DNA from 2 places in the Actinoplanes sp. NPDC023714 genome. Region 2 is predicted to be linked to the other one. Evidence: riboswitches for the same ligand, from Rfam matches in the RefSeq annotation. Region 2 holds a riboswitch; the other holds the start of a gene.
The links. Region 2 has a riboswitch for cyclic di-GMP ahead of AB0G10_RS05280 (Calx-beta domain-containing protein). Riboswitches for the same ligand answer to the same signal wherever they lie in the genome.
Positions count from the first base shown of each region.

Region 1: another riboswitch for cyclic di-GMP. It lies ahead of AB0G10_RS30995 (hypothetical protein); the one in region 2 lies ahead of AB0G10_RS05280 (Calx-beta domain-containing protein).

Region 1 covers NZ_JBFAAR010000008.1:199,177-207,743, forward strand. Annotated here, with positions in the region: gene thiC (phosphomethylpyrimidine synthase ThiC) at 1-337, shown strand, start outside; gene AB0G10_RS30990 (DUF5305 family protein) at 310-2,370, opposite strand; gene AB0G10_RS30995 (hypothetical protein) at 2,563-2,985, opposite strand; cyclic di-GMP riboswitch class I at 3,013-3,087, opposite strand; gene AB0G10_RS31000 (ribonuclease domain-containing protein) at 3,282-3,725, opposite strand; gene AB0G10_RS31005 (hypothetical protein) at 3,836-5,482, opposite strand; gene AB0G10_RS31010 (nitrate- and nitrite sensing domain-containing protein) at 6,051-8,567, shown strand, end outside.
Region 2 covers NZ_JBFAAR010000001.1:1,105,571-1,114,137, reverse strand. Annotated here, with positions in the region: gene AB0G10_RS05285 (ABC transporter ATP-binding protein) at 1-1,674, shown strand, start outside; gene AB0G10_RS05280 (Calx-beta domain-containing protein) at 1,723-4,599, opposite strand; cyclic di-GMP riboswitch class I at 4,614-4,693, opposite strand; gene AB0G10_RS05275 (response regulator transcription factor) at 4,843-5,475, opposite strand; gene AB0G10_RS05270 (sensor histidine kinase) at 5,472-6,611, opposite strand; partial or broken gene AB0G10_RS05265 (transposase) at 6,672-7,745, shown strand; gene AB0G10_RS05260 (ABC transporter permease) at 7,902-8,567, opposite strand, start outside.

The sequences.
Region 1 (8,567 bases), on a different contig from region 2:
GATGATCGCCTACAAGATCGCGGCGCATGCGGCCGACCTCGCGAAGGGTCACGCCGGGGCGCAGGAGTGGGACGACGCGCTGTCCCGGGCCCGGTTCGACTTCCGCTGGGAGGATCAGTTCGAACTGGCCCTCGACCCGGAGACGGCCCGCGCCTACCACGACGAGACGCTGCCGGCGGCGCCCGCGAAGACCGCGCACTTCTGCTCGATGTGCGGCCCGAAGTTCTGCTCCATGAAGATCAGCCACGAGCTGCGGGCGGCCGGGATGAAGGCGAAGAGCTCGGAGTTCGTGGACGCGGGCGGCCGCGTCTACCTGCCGGTGGCGCCGTCCGCCTGATCCTCGCTGCTCGCCGCGCTCGGCGTCGCGCTCGGCGTCGTGCTCGGCGTCGCGCTCGGCGTCGTGCTCGGCTTTGCGTGCGGCAGGAAGTCGTAGATCGGTTCGTGGTGCGCCTCGGGCTCGGGGGCCGGGGCGCCTACGGACTGGTTGAGCTCGGCGAGGGTCTCCATGGCCTTGCGCTCGGCTTCCGGCTTGAGGCGGATGGGGCGCTGCAGCGGAGGTTTGTCGTCGGCCGGTTGTTCGTCCTTGGCCGGGTCTTCGGCCTTCGCTGGCTCGGAGGTCTTCGCCGGCTCGGAGGTCTCCGCCGGCTCGGCGGCCTTCTTGCGGGGGCGGCGGGCGCGCTTCTTCGGTGCTTCGGGTTTGAGTTCTTCGACGGGCTCTTTCGCTGCTTCCGGCTCCGGTGTCGAGCTTTCCAGGGGTGAGGGCTCCGGCGTCGAGGGCTCCGGTTTCGAGGGCTCGGTGGGCGAGGAGATCTCCTGCGTGGGCTGTGTGGGCTGCTCCTCCGCGAACTCTTCCTTCGCCGGCTCGGGCTCGGGCTCGGGCGGGAGCGGGGCGGCCTTGGCGGCTCTGCGGGCGGGCGCCCGGCGGGCCGGCGCCGGCTTCGTCTCCGGTTGCGGCGGCCGGGGGACGGCCGAGGCGATCCGATAGCGGTAGGTCACCCCGTCGTCGCGGACCACGAAGTCGTCGGCGCCGTCCGGCCGGGTCCAGGTGAGGATCATCTGGCCGTACTTCTCGGCGAGCTTCACCAGGGCCGGGAAGCTGTCGACGATCACGACCGGTTTGCCGGGCGGGCTCGCCATCGGCTCGACCGGGACGAGAAGGTGCGGGTAGCGGCGTTCGATCTGGTTCCGGGTGCGCAGCGGCACGCGGCGGAAGGCCGTCGTGGCCACGGCCGCAGCCCCGATGAACGCGGCGAGCAGCAGGATGACCGCATACTTACGCGCTTGCGCGGCGGTGAGGAGATCCCTTCCGAGAAGGGAGATCTGGCGGGGGTACGCCTCGCCGCCCGATGTCGCGGCCGATCGTTCGACAAGGAGGCTCTGCGCGCCGCCGGCGAGAGCGAGCTGGACGTCGTTCAGGGTGAACGACAGCGTCGGTTCGAAGGTCGAGCCGTCGTCGTGACGGACGAGCGCGGTGACCGTCGCGGTGATGGGACCGATGTCCGAGCCGATCGCCTCACTCGCTTTCTTGGCACGATCCTCGAAGCCGTCGAGATCGAGCGAGACGGTGCCGACGAAGCGCTGTGCGGTGAACTTTTTGGCCTGTGCCAGCGGGATGGTGGAATGCCAGCCGGCCGACGACGAGAGCCGGGCACTCACTTCGACCTCGCCGGGCTTGCCGAGATACTGCATCCGCAGGACGACGAAGTCGGCGAGATTCCGGTAGATCGGATCGGGGGAGTACGCGGTGGTGCCGTCGTAGGCGGCGCTCCGCGGCACGTCAGCGGAGTAGGAGAAGGTCATCCGCTCGCCCGCAGCCGAAGAGGGAGCGGTGATCTGGGTCGCCGGTTTCATCCATCCGAGCACGCCTAGGGCGAGACCGAGAACGGTCAGCACGGCGGAGAACGCGGCGACGGCGCGGATGGCGGGATGCAGCCGACCGGCCGCCTTGGCCACGGCCGTCACCACCGCCCACGAGCCGCCTTGGCCAGACATGCCCTTCGCTCTCTTCTTCTGCCTGCCGCGCGGAACGTCCCGGCGGGTTCTCGCCGTGGCCGTGGCTGCGCCGCCACTGGCGATCAGGAATCCGAACATCCCGAGAGCGGTGGGGCTGAGCAGTGGTTTCAGCCATCTGCCGCCCTGGGGGACGTGCAGAACCGCGCGGCCGATGAGCTCATCCGCGGTGGGGTTGAGCGAGTCGGCCGACGGGTTGTTGTCTCCTTGGAAGACATAGCCGGTGAGCGGGTCGCCGCCGATGATGCGGTGGAGTGTCTCAATGCCTCCGACCCCATGGTATGCGGCGATCTGCCCCACTTCGTAGGAATCGAATTTGATCAGGAAGACCAGATCGTCCGCGTAGTACGTGGGGTTCATGCTCACCCCGTGAGTGACGACGTAGGAGAGTCGGTGTGTGCCGACCGCCCAAGCACCGATGGCCGCCATCATGAAGATGGCGGCCACGGCGATACGTCGGAACCTCGGAATGGCTACTCCGTGATGTGACGGCTCAATGCTGCGGTAGCAGCCATGGTGTCACCCGGGAGAACCGTCCGGAGGCGTTCTGGATCAGGCGACGACGACGCTCACGTCGAGGTCGGTCACGGCGGTGAGGTAGTCGGTGCCCGTGTTGGCGACCGTGCAGTTCCACACCGTGCCGCTGGAGTAGGTGCAGGTGAGCGCCTTCGACGTAGCTGCGTTGTTGCCGCTGTCGGTGCCCTTCAGGACTCCGGACACCGTCGAGGTGGTGGGAAGGGTCATGCCGCCGGAAGCCGTCAGGTCGAGGGTCGCGCCGACGATCTTGTTAGCGTCCGTGGCGTCAGCCTTCAGCTTCGCCGAGGTGAGGACTGCGCCCTCGACCGTCATGGTGGTGGTGCCACCGCCAACGATCTTGGTGAAACCGCCGCTGTTGGTCACGCCGGAGGCGGTGAAGGCGGTGCTTCCGGCCGCGACGACACCGGCGACGGCAATTCCACCAAGCAGCTGCAGCATGTTGCGCATAGAAGGTTTCTCCCCAAGGTCGGTAGCCCAGCCGGCCCGTAAGGCCCCGTGGCTTTGCGTCCCCGGCTTGCGCCGGGTTTGCTCTTTCGCCGTGAGCGGTTGCTCGCTGACGCCAGGTTGTTCGGCTGGGGTTCCGGGGGGCTGAGCGGTCGCGGAGACTTTTTCTGAAGAAACCGCACCTGATAGCGGGTGGGGTGCTAACGGGGTGCGAGGCGGCTTTTCGAAACGGTGAAATGGGGGCGGGGCGACCGTCGGGAGGACGGCTGCCCCGCGTACGAAGAAAGGTTTTAAAGCTTGTAGAACGTCACGTAGTGGTCCGGCGTGAAGTAGGCGACGCGCGTGCTCCGGTTCACGACGATGCGGTAGGCGTCCCGGGAGGCGCCGCGGGCGCGGGAATAGACGTCGTATTCGCTGTACGTGGCGGACGGCAGTTGACCTTCGCGGTTGTAGAACGTGCCGCCGGTGTAGTTGTAGTTGCCGTACGGCCAGGAGTACCAGCCGGCGCTCGTCGGCCAGCCCAGGGACTGCCAGCCGGTGAACGCGGTGCGCGCGGCCGAGCAGCGGCTGATCGTGCAGCTGTTGTGTACGGCGGCCTGAGCCGCGTCGGTGCCGGTCGGCGCGACGACCGCGGGCGCGACCAGAGCGGTGCCCGACAGGGCGAAGACCAGGGCGACGCCTGCGAAGAGGCGGCCGATTCGGGACAGCGGGCGGGATTGCCGGTCGGTGCGCATGATCGGACTCCGATGCCGTGGGGGATGACCCGGACATCGAATATCGTCACTTTCGGGCGGGGGTTGCGGTACCTCCCGGACCGATCATTTCATCGGCGTCCATCGACGCTTCATGCGCCGCCCAGGCCGTTCACCCAGTCGACGTACTCCGACTCCTGGCGTCCACCCCGGCCGCGCTGCGGCGGCGGGCCGCTGATCGAGGTGGGCTCGACGACCGGCGGGCGCGGCGTGATCCGGGGGTGCTCGGCGGTGTCGATGCCGGTCCGGGGACCCGGGTTGCCGGTGGCGAAACCGTCGAACGAGCCGGCTGGGGACGCCGGTGGGTTCTCCGGGCCGGAGCGGCGGCCACGCCAGCCTCGGCGCTGGCTCGGCGCCGCCTCCTGCTGACCGGAGAAGCGGGGCGCGGGCTCCTGCGGCCGGCTCGGGGAGAAGCGGCCCTGGGCGGGCGCTGCCTGGGGCGCGGCTGCCTGGTGCGTGGCGGCATGCGCGGGGCCGGCCTGCGACGGGCCGGCCTGCGACGGGCCCTGGCCGAACGGCGTGCCGGTGCCGGAGGTGAACGGCGAGTTCGGCGCGTTGGCCGGGGCCTGATTCGCCAGGTCGGCAAGGGGGTGAGGACGGTCGGCAGGCGGGTGCGAGCGGTCGGCGTGGGGGTGCGGTCGGTCGGCAAGCGGGTGCGGGCGGTCCGCGACCGGGTGCGGGCGGTCGGCGGCGGGGATGACGCCGGTGTCCGAGGGGCGTAGCTGGGCCTCCGGGCGCTGCGCGGCGGCGGCCGCCGCGGCGGCGATGGCCGACTGCTGGGCGGGTGCCGGCGCGTCGCGGCGGGGCAGCGGCGGCGCGTCGGCGGCAGGGGTGGCGGCAGGGGTGGTGGCGGCGGTGTCGGAGGAGGATGCCGCGGCCGCGCCCTCCCGTTCCGGCGCGCCCCGCACGATCACGGCGAGCACCGAGCCGAGCACGCCGGCGCCGCTGGCGACCATCGCGCCCCAGTACGGGTTGAGCGCGAAGCCGGTGGTCTCGCCGGGTCCGGCGATCAGGTAGGCGAGGGTCAGCAGCGCCGGACCGGCCAGGCCGGCGAGCGCCACCGTGGCGGTCGACATCCGGCGGCCGCGGGCGAGCCAGCCGAGGATCACGCCGGAGAGCAGGGCGAGGACCGGCATGGTGACGAAGTCGGTGTGGTCGGCGACCGCTCCCGGGATGAGGCTGCCGCCGAGTACGCCGAGCCGGACCTCGCCCGGTGTGCGGCCGGGCAGCAGCGACGGGGCGATCGAGACGAGCGCGACGATCCAGGCCAGGACGGTCAGCGTGGCGAGGCTCCACCGGGCGACGGCCTTCGCGGCGGCGGCCCAGGCGGCGAAGATGCCCACGGCGGCGCCGAGGACCGCGCAGACGCCGATCACGAAGACCGGGTTGACGCCGGCGACCTGGGCGGCGCGGGCCGGCTGCATGGTCAGCGGAAGCACCGCGAGGGAGCCGAGACCGGCGGCGAGGCCGAGGCCGAGCGCTCCACCCGTACCGATGGGCTGCGGCAGCCATCGGGGCCGGAAGCCGGTCCCGACGATCGCGCCGACCGCGGCAGCGGTCATCGCGAACCAGGCCACCCACGCGAGCTGTGACGTCCATTGGTCACTCGCAGTGACGTCCAGATCCCGATCCAGGTGCACCACGCCGAGCCCGTAGGCGAGGCCTAGCTGACCTGCGCCGACGACCGCAGCGGCGCCGGTCGTCGTGGCCAGTAGCTTCACCCAGCTCCGAATTGCCATGCCGCGCACGTTACGGAATGTTCCGGGTGACGCGCCAGTCCGGGGACCGCTTATTAAGACACCCTAAAGTCTGGATCTTAAGCATCGAACTGTGTCACTATCTAGGCCGTCACTACGGGTGATCGCGAGGCGACGTACGGGCATTTGCCACACGCACCGTCCGCAGTGGACACTATTCCGCGCCGGACAACGAGTCCGTCGCGTCGTGCCGATCCTTGCGAACGTGAGACCTTCGCGAGGTCACGGGACGGGAATCCCAGTGGCTGGAACGGTGACGGTGGCTTCACGGAAGGTCGCGGGTGAGACATTCGCGCACGTCAAACCGGACGTCGCTGCCTCGGTACACCTGTGCGCGCGATTTCCGGGGGGACAGCCGAGTATTTTCCGGGCGGATCCACCCTTCCCAAAGGGTCGGCCGTTCTGGTGAAATCGCCGCCGTGCCGGATTCGGCGCGGGCTTTGCTGCGGGCGCCGGACGGGGCCGGGCCGCGGCCCCTGATGCGCCGGCCGTCCGGCCGGATCCGCCGGTTTCGCCGGAGGCGAGCGGGGACGACCACGAAGGAGATGTCGTGAGCACGGGATCCTCGGCCCAGGCTGCACGACGCGGTGGCCTTCCGTGGCTGCGGGACGCGAGCATGCGCGCCAAGCTGGCAGCCCTCATCTTCATTCCGCTCGTCGCGGTGCTGGTCCTCGCCATCGTCCGGCTCGGCGAGGTCGGTGAGCGCGCGAGCGACACCGGCCGGGTCGCCGACCTGACCGCCCTCGGCACCGACCTGTCCCGGCTGACCGATCTGGTGCATGACGAGCGGATGGCCGGTCTCGCGTACCTGGCCGTGCCGGGCGCCGCCGACACCGGATACCGCGAGGCGACCAAGGCGGTCGACGCCCAGGCGCAGACCTTCCGGGCGCACCGCGCGGAGATCGAGGAGATCCCGGCGCTGGTGGACGAGCGCCTCACCGCGATCGAGACCGTCCTCGGCACGCTGCCGGAGATCCGTGGCGCCGTCACCGGCCGCGGCGGCCAGGTGCCCGAGGTGGCCAGCCGGTACGGCGACGCGCTCACCGGCATGTCCGGTTTCGATAACACCCTGAGCCGCGTCGCCGACCCCGGGCCGGTGGCCGACGGCCTGCGGACGCTGGCGGCCTTCAGCAGGATCCAGGCGGCGGCCGCGGAACAGGCGGCGGTGACGTTCTCCGCCCGTACGTCGGGGGGTCTGGACGCCACCCGGCAGCAAGCGATCGTCGCAGCCCAGGCCACCCGCCGGGAGGCCCTGGCCGACCTCCGGTCGGTCGCGGCCGGACCGCAGACCGCCCTCGCCGAGACGGTGCTCCAGGACGACGCCGTGGCCCGGGCCGACGCCCTTTCCGGCCGGCCGGACGAGCTCGCCGCCACCGCGCCGAACGACGTGGTCGACGCGTTCGGCACGGTCACCGAACTGCTCCGGGCCGCCGACGTCCAGCTCGGTGAGCAGGTCGTCGCGGTCGCCGAGGAGAGCAGTTCGGACAGCGCCCAGCGCGCCACCATCGAGTTCGTGCTGGTCCTGATCGTGCTGATCCTCGCCGTCGCGGTCGCGATCTACCTGGGCCGCTCGATGCACATCGCGGTGCGCCGCCTCCGGGAGGGCGCACTCGCGGTGGCCAACCGGGATCTTCCCGACGCCGTGACTCGTTTGCAGGATGTGGAGAACCTGGGCGAGGGCGGCGTCGACCGGATCGTCGCGCAGACCCGGGACCCGATCCGGGTCACCGAGGACGACGAGTTCGGCCAGGTCGCCGAGGCGTTCAACATGGTGCACCGGGAGGCCATCCGGGTCGCGGCCGAACAGGCGGCGCTGCGGACCAGCGTCTCGACGATGTTCCTGAGCCTGGCCCGGCGCAGCCAGACCCTGGTCGACCGGATGATCGGCGAGCTCGACCAGATCGAGCGGATGGAGGAGGACCCGAAGCGGCTGGCCCGCCTCTTCGAACTCGACCACCTCGCCACCCGGATGCGCCGCAACGACGAGAATCTGCTGGTCCTGGCCGGCGCCGAGGTGGGCGCGCCGCGCCGCGAGGACGCGCTGCTGATCGACGCGATCCGGGCCGCGCAGTCCGAGGTGGAGCTCTACCACCGGATCGAGTTCGGCTCGATCGACACCGACGTGCTGGTCACCGCCGCGGCGGTCAACGACGTCGTACGCCTGATCGCCGAACTCCTCGACAACGCCACCCGCTTCTCCCCGCCCTCGACCGTCGTCATGGCGCACGGCGGCCGGGTGGGCGACCACGCCGTGATCTACGTCGAGGACCGCGGCCTCGGCATCTCCGCCGACCAGATGGAGCAGATCGACCGCCGGCTGCACGAGCCGTCCGAGGTGGACGTCGGCACGTTCCGCCTGATGGGCTTCGCGGTGATCGGCCGGCTCGCCGCCCGGCACGGCATCCTCGTCGAACTGCGCGCCGGCAGCGAGGGCGGCACCATCGCCGAGATCACCCTGCCGTCCGACGTCGTGGTGCTGCCGGGCGCGCCCGCCGCGCCGGCCCCGAGCCGCGCCGCGAGCTGGACCCGCCCCGGCCCGCCACCCCAATCCGCCGGGACACGCTCCGCCGGGACGCCGCGCAATGCCGGCGGCATGCCGCGCATCGAGGTACGGCCGCCGGTCCGCTCGGCGCCGATGCCGGCCGAGCCGCTGTTCCGGCAGGCGGTGTCGCTGAGCGGTCCGGTGTCCGATCTGGATCTGGCGCCCACGCCGGATCGGCCGCCGCTGCCGGCTCGCACGCCTTCCTCGCCCGCGCCCGCTTCCGCTTCCGCACCCGCTTCCGCACCCGCTTCCGCTTCCGGGCAGGCGGGGCCGGGCGGGCGGCTCGAGCAGTTCTCGGCGTGGGGATCGCCGGCGCCGTCTGCGCCGGACCCTTCGCCGGCCTGGGGAACGCCGCCGGACCGCATCCAGCTCGAGATGCAGACCAACTGGTTCGACCGGGCCGCCGAGGAGCAGGCCAACCTGGGTATGCCGACCGCCGGCTACGCCCCGGCCCCCGTCTCGGCGACCCCTTCCGCCGGATTCTCCGCCCCCTCATCACCCGCCGCCGGATCCCGCGCCTCCGCC
Region 2 (8,567 bases):
GCCGTCGAGGCCCTCCGCGCCCGGGGCGACGGCAGCCAGGCCGACCTGGTCGCCGGCTCCGGCGCCGTCCCCGGCGAGGGCATCGACTTCACGAAGCTCGGGCAGGTCCTCACCTGGGTCGCGGTGATCTACCTCTTCGCCTGGGTGTTCGGCGTCCTCCAGGGCCGGATCACCGCCAAGGTGGTGCAGACCGCCGTCTTCGACCTGCGCAACCAGGTCGAGGCGAAACTGGCCCGGCTGCCGCTCTCCTACTTCGACAAGCAGCCGCGCGGCGAGGTGCTGAGCCGGGCCACCAACGACACCGACAACATCGCGCAGACCCTCCAGCAGACGTTCGCGCAGCTCGTCACGGCTCTGCTGATGATCGTCGGCGTACTCGGGGTGATGTTCTGGATCTCCCCGCTGCTCGCCCTGATCGCCTTGGTGACCGTGCCGGTGTCGTTCTGGCTGACCACGGTGATCGGCAAGCGGTCGCAGCCGCAGTTCGTGGCGCAGTGGAAGACCACCGGCCAGCTGAACGGCCACATCGAGGAGATGTTCACCGGCCACACGCTGGTCAAGGTCTTCGGCCGGCAGCAGGAGGCCGCCGAGACGTTCCGCGAGCACAACGACAAGCTGTACGCGTCCAGCTTCCGCGCCCAGTTCATCTCCGGCCTGATCCAGCCCGCCATGATGTTCATCTCGAACGTCAACTACGTGCTGGTCGCGGTGGTCGGCGGCCTGCGGGTGGCATCCGGCACGCTGACCCTCGGCGACGTGCAGGCGTTCATCCAGTACTCCCGGCAGTTCAGCCAGCCGCTCACCCAGGTCGCCAGCATGGCGAACCTGGTGCAGTCCGGCGTGGCCTCGGCCGAGCGGGTGTTCGCCCTGCTCGACGCGGCCGAGCAGACGCCCGACCCGGCGCCCCTCGACATGCCGCACGTGCGGGGCCGGATCACCTTCGAGAACGTCTCGTTCCGCTATCTGCCGGACAAGCCGCTCATCGAGGACCTGACGCTCACCGTCGAGCCGGGTCAGACCGTCGCCATCGTCGGGCCCACCGGCGCCGGCAAGACCACCCTGGTCAACCTGCTGATGCGGTTCTACGACGTGACCGGTGGGCGGATCACCCTGGACGGGGTGGACATCGCCACGATGCCGCGGGAGCAGCTGCGCGAGCAGATCGGCATGGTCCTGCAGGACACCTGGCTGTTCGGCGGGACCATCGCGGAGAACCTGGCGTACGGGGCCTCCGGCTCGCCGGAGATGACAGCGGTACGGCAGGCCGCCGAGGCCGCCCACGTCGACGGCTTCGTCCGGATGCTCCCCGAGGGCTACGACACGAAGATCGACGAAGAGGGCTCGAACATCAGCGCCGGGCAGAAGCAGCTCATGACGATCGCCCGGGCGTTCCTGGCCGAGCCGAGCATCCTCATCCTCGACGAGGCCACCAGCTCGGTGGACACCCGGACCGAGGTGCTGATCCAGCGCGCCATGAACACGCTCCGGACCGGGCGTACGAGCTTCGTGATCGCCCACCGCCTCTCCACGATCCGCGACGCCGACGTGATCCTGGTGATGGAGAACGGCAGCATCGTCGAGCAGGGCTCGCACGACGAGTTGCTGGCGGCCGGCGGGGCCTACGCGCGGTTGTACTCTGCGCAGTTCGCGCAGGCGGTCGCCGAAGTGGATTGACCCACGGAAAAAGGGGGCGGCCGCATGGCCGCCCCCTTTTCTCAAGGACTACTTGACGGTGACCTTCTTGGAGACGCTCCAGCCGCCCAGGACGCCGACGCCGGTGTTACCGGCGACGAAGGCCCGGAACGTCAGCGACTTCCCGCTGGTCAGCTTCTTGTTGATGCTGTAGACACCGTTGGTGCCGGTCTTGCCCTTGTAGACGGTCTTCCACGCGCCGCTCACCCAGCTCTGCACCAGGATGTCCTGGCCGGCGCCCTTCGGGTTACCGGTGACGGTGACCGTGAAGTTGCCCCGGCTCGGCGAGGTGGCGGTGAGGACCGGGGTCTGCATGACCCGGACCGCGAGTTCCTTCGACTTCATGTCCCCGACGGCGACCTGGAAGATGAAGCCCTGGGTGATCGCGTGCGTGAAGGTGTACGCGCCCGTCGAGTTGGCGGTGACGCTCTTCAGCTTGACCGCCGGACCCTCGGCGCCGAACGGCGCGCCCCACAGGTCGACGGTGGCGCCGGCCGTGGCCTTACCGGTGATGGTCGCGTTGCCCGCACCCTTGATCGAGGCGGCCGGCGTGCTGATCGTCGGCGCACCCGGCGTCTCCGGAGCCCCGCCGTCGCTCGCCGCGATGGTGATCCAGCCTTCGGTCACCGAACCGAAGCCGCCGAGGCTCGTGCCGCTGACCCGGATGGTCTCGTTCGGCTCGTTGACCTCGTCATCGGCGATCTGGACATCGGTGATCGCCACGACCGAGCCCGGCTCGGTGCCCGGGTCGATGCTGACGGTCTGGGTGCCCGGGTTGATGAAGTCAGCGGCGTCCGCGGCCTTCACCCCGTTGCCGGACGCACCGGCGAAGGCGATCGTCGCGGTCATCGCCTGGTCCGAGACGCCGGAGACGGTTCCGGTCACCGCAACGGTGCCGCCCTCCTCGCCCGTGACATCGTTGATCTTGAGTTCGGGCGCCTTGTCGTCGTTCTCGAGCGTCAGAACCAGCGAGTCCGACGTGCCGGTGACACGGGTGCTGCTGAGGTAGGAGTCACCTGACTTGGGCGTGAGGGTGAGGTTCACGGTCTCGTCGCGCTCGTTGACGAGGTCACCGTTGATCAGCATGACGCCGTAACCGGTGGTGCTCTCCGCCGGGATGGTCACCTCGGCGCTGCCGGCCGCGTAGTCGTTCCCCCCGACGCCGCTGTTGGTCGTCACCGCCGTGCCGGATCCGGGGTCGGTGAGCTCGAAGGTGACCGGGCTCTCGCTGCCGTTGCTGAGCTTGACCGGCAGCAGCACGGCGCTGGTCTCGTTCCCCTCCGGCATCGCGATGTCGTCGAAGACGAACGTCGGCTTGGAGTCGTCGTCGGTGATGGTCACCGCGTTGGTGGGCGTGGGGTTGGCCGCGCCGACCGGGTCGCTCAGGACGATGTTGAACGTCTCACCGGTGCCGCCACCCGGCTCGTAGACCGTGTCGCCGACGACGTCCACGGAGAAGGTCTGGGTGGTGGTGCCGGCCGGGAAGGTGAGGGTTCCGGACTTCGAGACGAAGTCCTTCACCGCCGTGGCCTTGCCGATGGCCGGCGCCTCCGCCTCGGTCGCCCACTTGACCTTGACGGTCCGGCCGGAGGCCGCGCTCAGCTTCGCCGTGATGGTACGGCTGGCACGCCCGCTGTTGCCCTCCTGCACCGTGGTGGTGTCGATGGTGACGTCGGGCTGGCTGCTGTCGTTGTCGGTGATCGTGATGTCGGCCTTCGACGGCGTGCCGAGCTCGGCGTTGGACGGGTTCGCCAGCTGAACGCCGAAGTCCTCGTCCGCCTCGTTCAACGAGTCGTCGGTGATGGTGATGGTCGCGTCCTCGGCGGTGTCCCGCGCGGGGAAGGTGACCGTCCGCGACGTCGACGCGGGGTACCCGAAGTCGGTGCCCTGGGTCGCCAGCTCGTGGTCCTCGTTCTTGGCGGTCGGCGGGATCGCGTCCCAGCGGACCGTGACCGGCTTGTCCGAGCCGAGGTCGAGCTCCAGCGGGATCGTCTTGGTGCCGGCGCCCTCGGACACCGTGGCCGTCAGCGAGTCGGCGATGCTGACCTTCGGAAGCGGGTCGATGTCGGTGATGCCGACCTGGACCGACGTGTTGGCCGGGGCCGCGACGTTGGTCGCGGTGCCGGTCACCGTGAAGTTCTCGAGCTCGGCGGAGTCCCGGACGTCGTCCTTGCCGACCACAATGTCCTTGGTCGCGCTCGTCTTGCCCTTGGCGATCGTGATCGTGTTCTGACCGGAGCCGAAGTCGGTGTAGTCGTTGCCCTTGGTCGCGGTGCCGTCGACCGCGGTCAGGGTGACCACGGTCTCCAGCCCGGACGGAGCGTCCAGCCTGGCGGTCAGGGTCGCCTTCGCGCCGCTGCCCTCGGTGACCGGACCGGTCGTGGTCAGCGTGTATCCCGGCGCGTCGTCGTTGTCGCTGATCGAGCCGGAGCCCTCCACCGTGGTCCCGCCCGACGTGGCGACGAGCTTCACCGTCTCGGGCGTGGCGCCCTCGTAGAGCGCGTCGTCGATCGTGCGGACCGTCACGGTCCGCGTCACGTTGGTCTCGCTGTCCGGGAAACTGACGGAGGTCGGTGACGGCGAGGTGACGAAGTCGGTGCCCGCCGTCGCGGCGTTACCGGATCCCGCCTCCGTCCGGAGCGTGTAGGTCGCCGTCGGGATGGTCTGGCCGGACCCGGCGCCTTCCCGGGTCAGCGTGAAGACGAGGTCACCGCCCTCGGTGATCGTGGGCGACGAGATCGTCACGTCACCGGCGGCCGCGTGTGCGGGCGAGGTGATCATGACCGTCGGGACGAGACCCACCGCCGCCGCAACAGCGATCGAGAGGGCCCGTCGCATCGACTTCGGGCCACGCAGCGCGAACGGAATCGAGCCGCTCTTGGCCGCATGGGCTTGTGGATAGCGCATGTGTTTCTTTCTCCTTCGGCGGCTGGGCTACCTCCGTTCGGGGAGGCCCCTGGCTTTGCGCCCCCGCCTCACGACGGGTTTGCCTGTTCGGGTACCGCGCCTGACAGCCGAAAACGAAAATGGCCGCCCAGGCACCGGGGAACCGGTATGTGAGCAGCGCAAACACCGGATCGTGATCCGGCATGAGGTCGCGCCTTCCGTAATCTAACCGGCGTATCGTCCCCTTACCGGCAGAACGGTTTTTTAAGTCGAATCGCCCTCAAGTAGCCCATGCCGCATCGCTGTGGTGACGGCCGCCGTCCGGTCCGCCACGTCCAGCTTGTTGAAGATCCGCAGGAGGTGGGTCTTCACGGTCGCCTCGGAGATGAACAGGCGTTTGCCGATCTCGGCGTTGGTGAGGCCGGCCGCCACCTGCCGCAGCACCTCGGTCTCCCGCGCCGAGAGCGCCGGCGGCGCCGGGGTGCGGACCTGCCGCACCAGGGTCGAGGCCACGCTCGGCGCGAGGACCGTCTCGCCGCGGGCCGCCGCCCGGACCGCGTCGGCGAGGTCGGCCGGGGAGGCGTCCTTCAGCAGGTATCCGGAGGCACCCGCCTCGATGGCCCGCAGGATGTCCCGGTCCGACTCGTAGGTGGTCAGCACCATGACCCGGACGCCGGGCGCCTCGGCGAGGATCCGGCCGGTGGCCTCCACCCCGTCGCCGTCCGGCATCCGCAGGTCCATCAGCACGATGTCCGGGCGGAGGACGACCGCCTGGGCCACCCCCGCCGTACCGGAGGACGCCTCGCCGATCACGGTGAGGTCGCTCTCGGCGTCGAGCATGCCGCGCAGGCCCATCCGCACCACGGGATGATCGTCGACGAGCAGGATCCGGATCATGCGGGGATCTCCAGTTCGATCGTGGTGCCGTCGGAGCCGTGCACGGTGAGCGTGCCGCCGACCTGATCGGCGCGGGCCTTCATGCCGGGAAGCCCGAACCCACCCGACATTTCGGAAATGTCGGAAATACCGCACCCGTCGTCCCGCACCATGAGCCGCACCGCATCGACCGAGTACGCCAGCACCACGGACACCGAACCGGCGTTCGCGTGCCTGCGTACGTTCGTCAGAGCCTCCTGCGCCGCCCGCAACAGCACCACCTCGACGGCGGTGGGCAGCTCCCGCACATCCCCGGTGACCCGGACCGTGGAATCCACGCCGGCCTCCTCGCTGAACCGGGCGGCCTGCCGGCGGATCGCCTCGGGCAGCGAGGCCGAGGCCAGCGCCGCGGGCGAGAGGGCGGCCACGAGCGCCCGCGACTCGGCCAGGTTCTCCCTCGCGGTGCGCACCGCCAGGGCGAGGCGCTCGTCCTTCAGCTCCGGGTCGGTCGCCTGGATCAGCGTGATGATGCTGGTGAAGCCCTGCGCCAGGGTGTCGTGGATCTCCCCGGCCAGCCGGTTCCGCTCGGCCGCGACGCCGGCTTCGTGGGAGAGCCGGGCCAGCTCGGCCCGGCTTTCGGAGAGCTCGGCGATGAGCGAGGCGCGCTCCTGGCTCTGCTCGACGATCTTGGTGATCCAGACCCCGATGCAGACCCCGGCGCCGGTGGAGATCGCCGCGATCACCAGGTCGATGCCGATGCCGCCGGGGTCGGCCCGGAGCTCCAGCAGGACCGGGATCACGTTCGCGACCACCACGAGGACGATCGCCCGGCGCAGCGGGACCAGCATGAAGAAGATCGGCAGGACCGCGAACATGAGCCAGGTCGCCACCGGCACGCAGGCGATCGCCACGGCGAAGAGCATCAGATGCGCCACGCAGACGACCAGGGCCGAGGTGTTCGCCGCCTCCCGCCGGATCAGCTGCCGGCCGGCGACCGCGTGCAGGACCGCCATCGCGGCGATGGCGGCGATCGCGCCGGCGCGGAGCGCGATCGAATAGCCGTCCACCATGACGATCGCGGCCGCCACCGCGACCGCGACCACCGCGAAGTAGAGATCCCAGAGCCAGAGCGCCGGAGGTGAGGTGGTGGAGCTCATTGAACCTACTTCCGTGGGACTTCCAGGCTTCGCCTGCACCTGCCGACCACAACTTCGACTATGATGATGATCAATATGATCGAGACGGTGCGATACACCTACCGTTTGCGGCCAGGCGTTCAGGCGCAGGCCGCGATGCTGGTCGAGTGGGGCAAATGCCGGTTCTTGTGGAATGAGGCTGTCCATCAACAGAAGGCAGGCCGCAAGCCGACCCTCTGCAAACTGTCGAGGATGCTGACTGAGGCGCGTGCCCGGTTCACTTGGCTGCGCGAGGGCTCCCAGGTGGCTCAGCAGCAGACGCTGCGCTCCTACGCCGCGGCCCTGGACGCCTCGTTCAAGGTCAAAGGCCGGGGCCGGCCGAAAGTCAAGCGGCTCAAGGAGGTCTTCCCGAGCCTGGAATACACCACGCGGGGCTTTCGGATCAAGGACGGTCGCCTGCGCCTTCCCGGCAAGGTCACCGTCCCGATCGTGTGGTCCCGCAAGCTGCCATCCGATCCCACCAGCGTGCGGGTCTATCGAGACAACCTCGGCCACTGGTACGCCTCGTTCGTCGTGCGCCGCGATCGTGCCGAGACTCCTGAGGCGGACCTGCCTGGCATCGGCGTCGACTGGGGCGTGAAGAGCACGGCCACCACGACCGACCCGGCATTCGACCTGCCGCATCTCGGCCACCGTCGCCGCTGTGCCGCCGAACGAGCCAAGGCCCAGCGCAGGATGGCCCGACGACGCCGCCCCGAGGGTCTCGCGCCATCTAAGGGCTACCTGAACGCCAAGCGGCAAGCCGCCCGGGTCGAGAAGCGGGCCGCGCGGCAGAACAGCCACGACGCCCGCATCTGGGCGAGACGGGTGGCCGAGCACCACGCGCTGATCGCGGTCGAGGATTTCAAGCCTACGTTCCTCGCCAAGACACGCATGGCCCGCAAGGCTGCCGACGCAGCCATCGGCGCCTGCAAAAAAGAATTGATCGTTCAAGGTAAGCGGGCGGGCCGGAAGGTGGTGTTGGTGCCGCCCGCGTACACCACCATGACCTGCGCCGAGTGCGGAACGAGAACCAAGGAACGCCTCGGATTGGGTCTGCGCATCTTCGAGTGCACGATCTGTGGCTACATCGCAGACCGCGACCTCAACGCCGCGAGGACGATCCTCGTCACGGCTGAACGCAACCGTGCCGGCGCTGACGACGTAAGACATCTGATCGCCTCCTCCCGGGACGGTGGATCACTGCGGTCCGAGCTGGGGAATCCCTGGTGTGCAGGGAGGAAACCCCCCGAACCTATTCGGGGGGAATCGTTAACGCTCGCTGTTGTTCCACCGGAAGGTCGCCAGGCACAGCACCAATCCGATCACACACCACGCGCCGAGCACCAACGCCACCGTGCCGAGCTGCCAGGAGCCGTCGAGTTCCTGGCTGGCCGCCGACTCGGGCAGGAAGACGTACCGGAAGCCCTGCGCCATCCAGCGCACCGGGAAGAGCGAGGCGACCGTGATCAGCCAGTCCGGCAGCTGGCTCATCGGCTGGATGAACACGCCGGAGACGAACTGGAGCGCCACGACCGGCACGTTGAGGATGGCGCCGGCGTTGCGGGCGTTGCGGACCAGCGCGCTCACCGCGACGCCGAGCAGCGAACAGGCGATCACCGACAGCAGGAAGATCCAGGAGAACGTGACCCAGTGCTGGGCGTCCGGCAGCGGCATGTCGAAGACGAGCACACCCATGAGGATCAGCAGCGCTGCCTCGGCGAGGCTCAGAACCAGGACCAGAAGAGCCTTGCCGATCAGGTACGCGGAGACCGGCATCGGCGTCCCGTGGAGGCGTTTGAGCGTCCCGTCCTCCCGGTCCATGGCGAGCCCGGCCCCCATCGTCACGAACGCGGTGTTGAGCACCCCGTACGCGATCATGCTGGCCGTGAAGACCTGGCTCGCGCTGACGCCGGCGTCGTTGTACTCGTCCCCGAA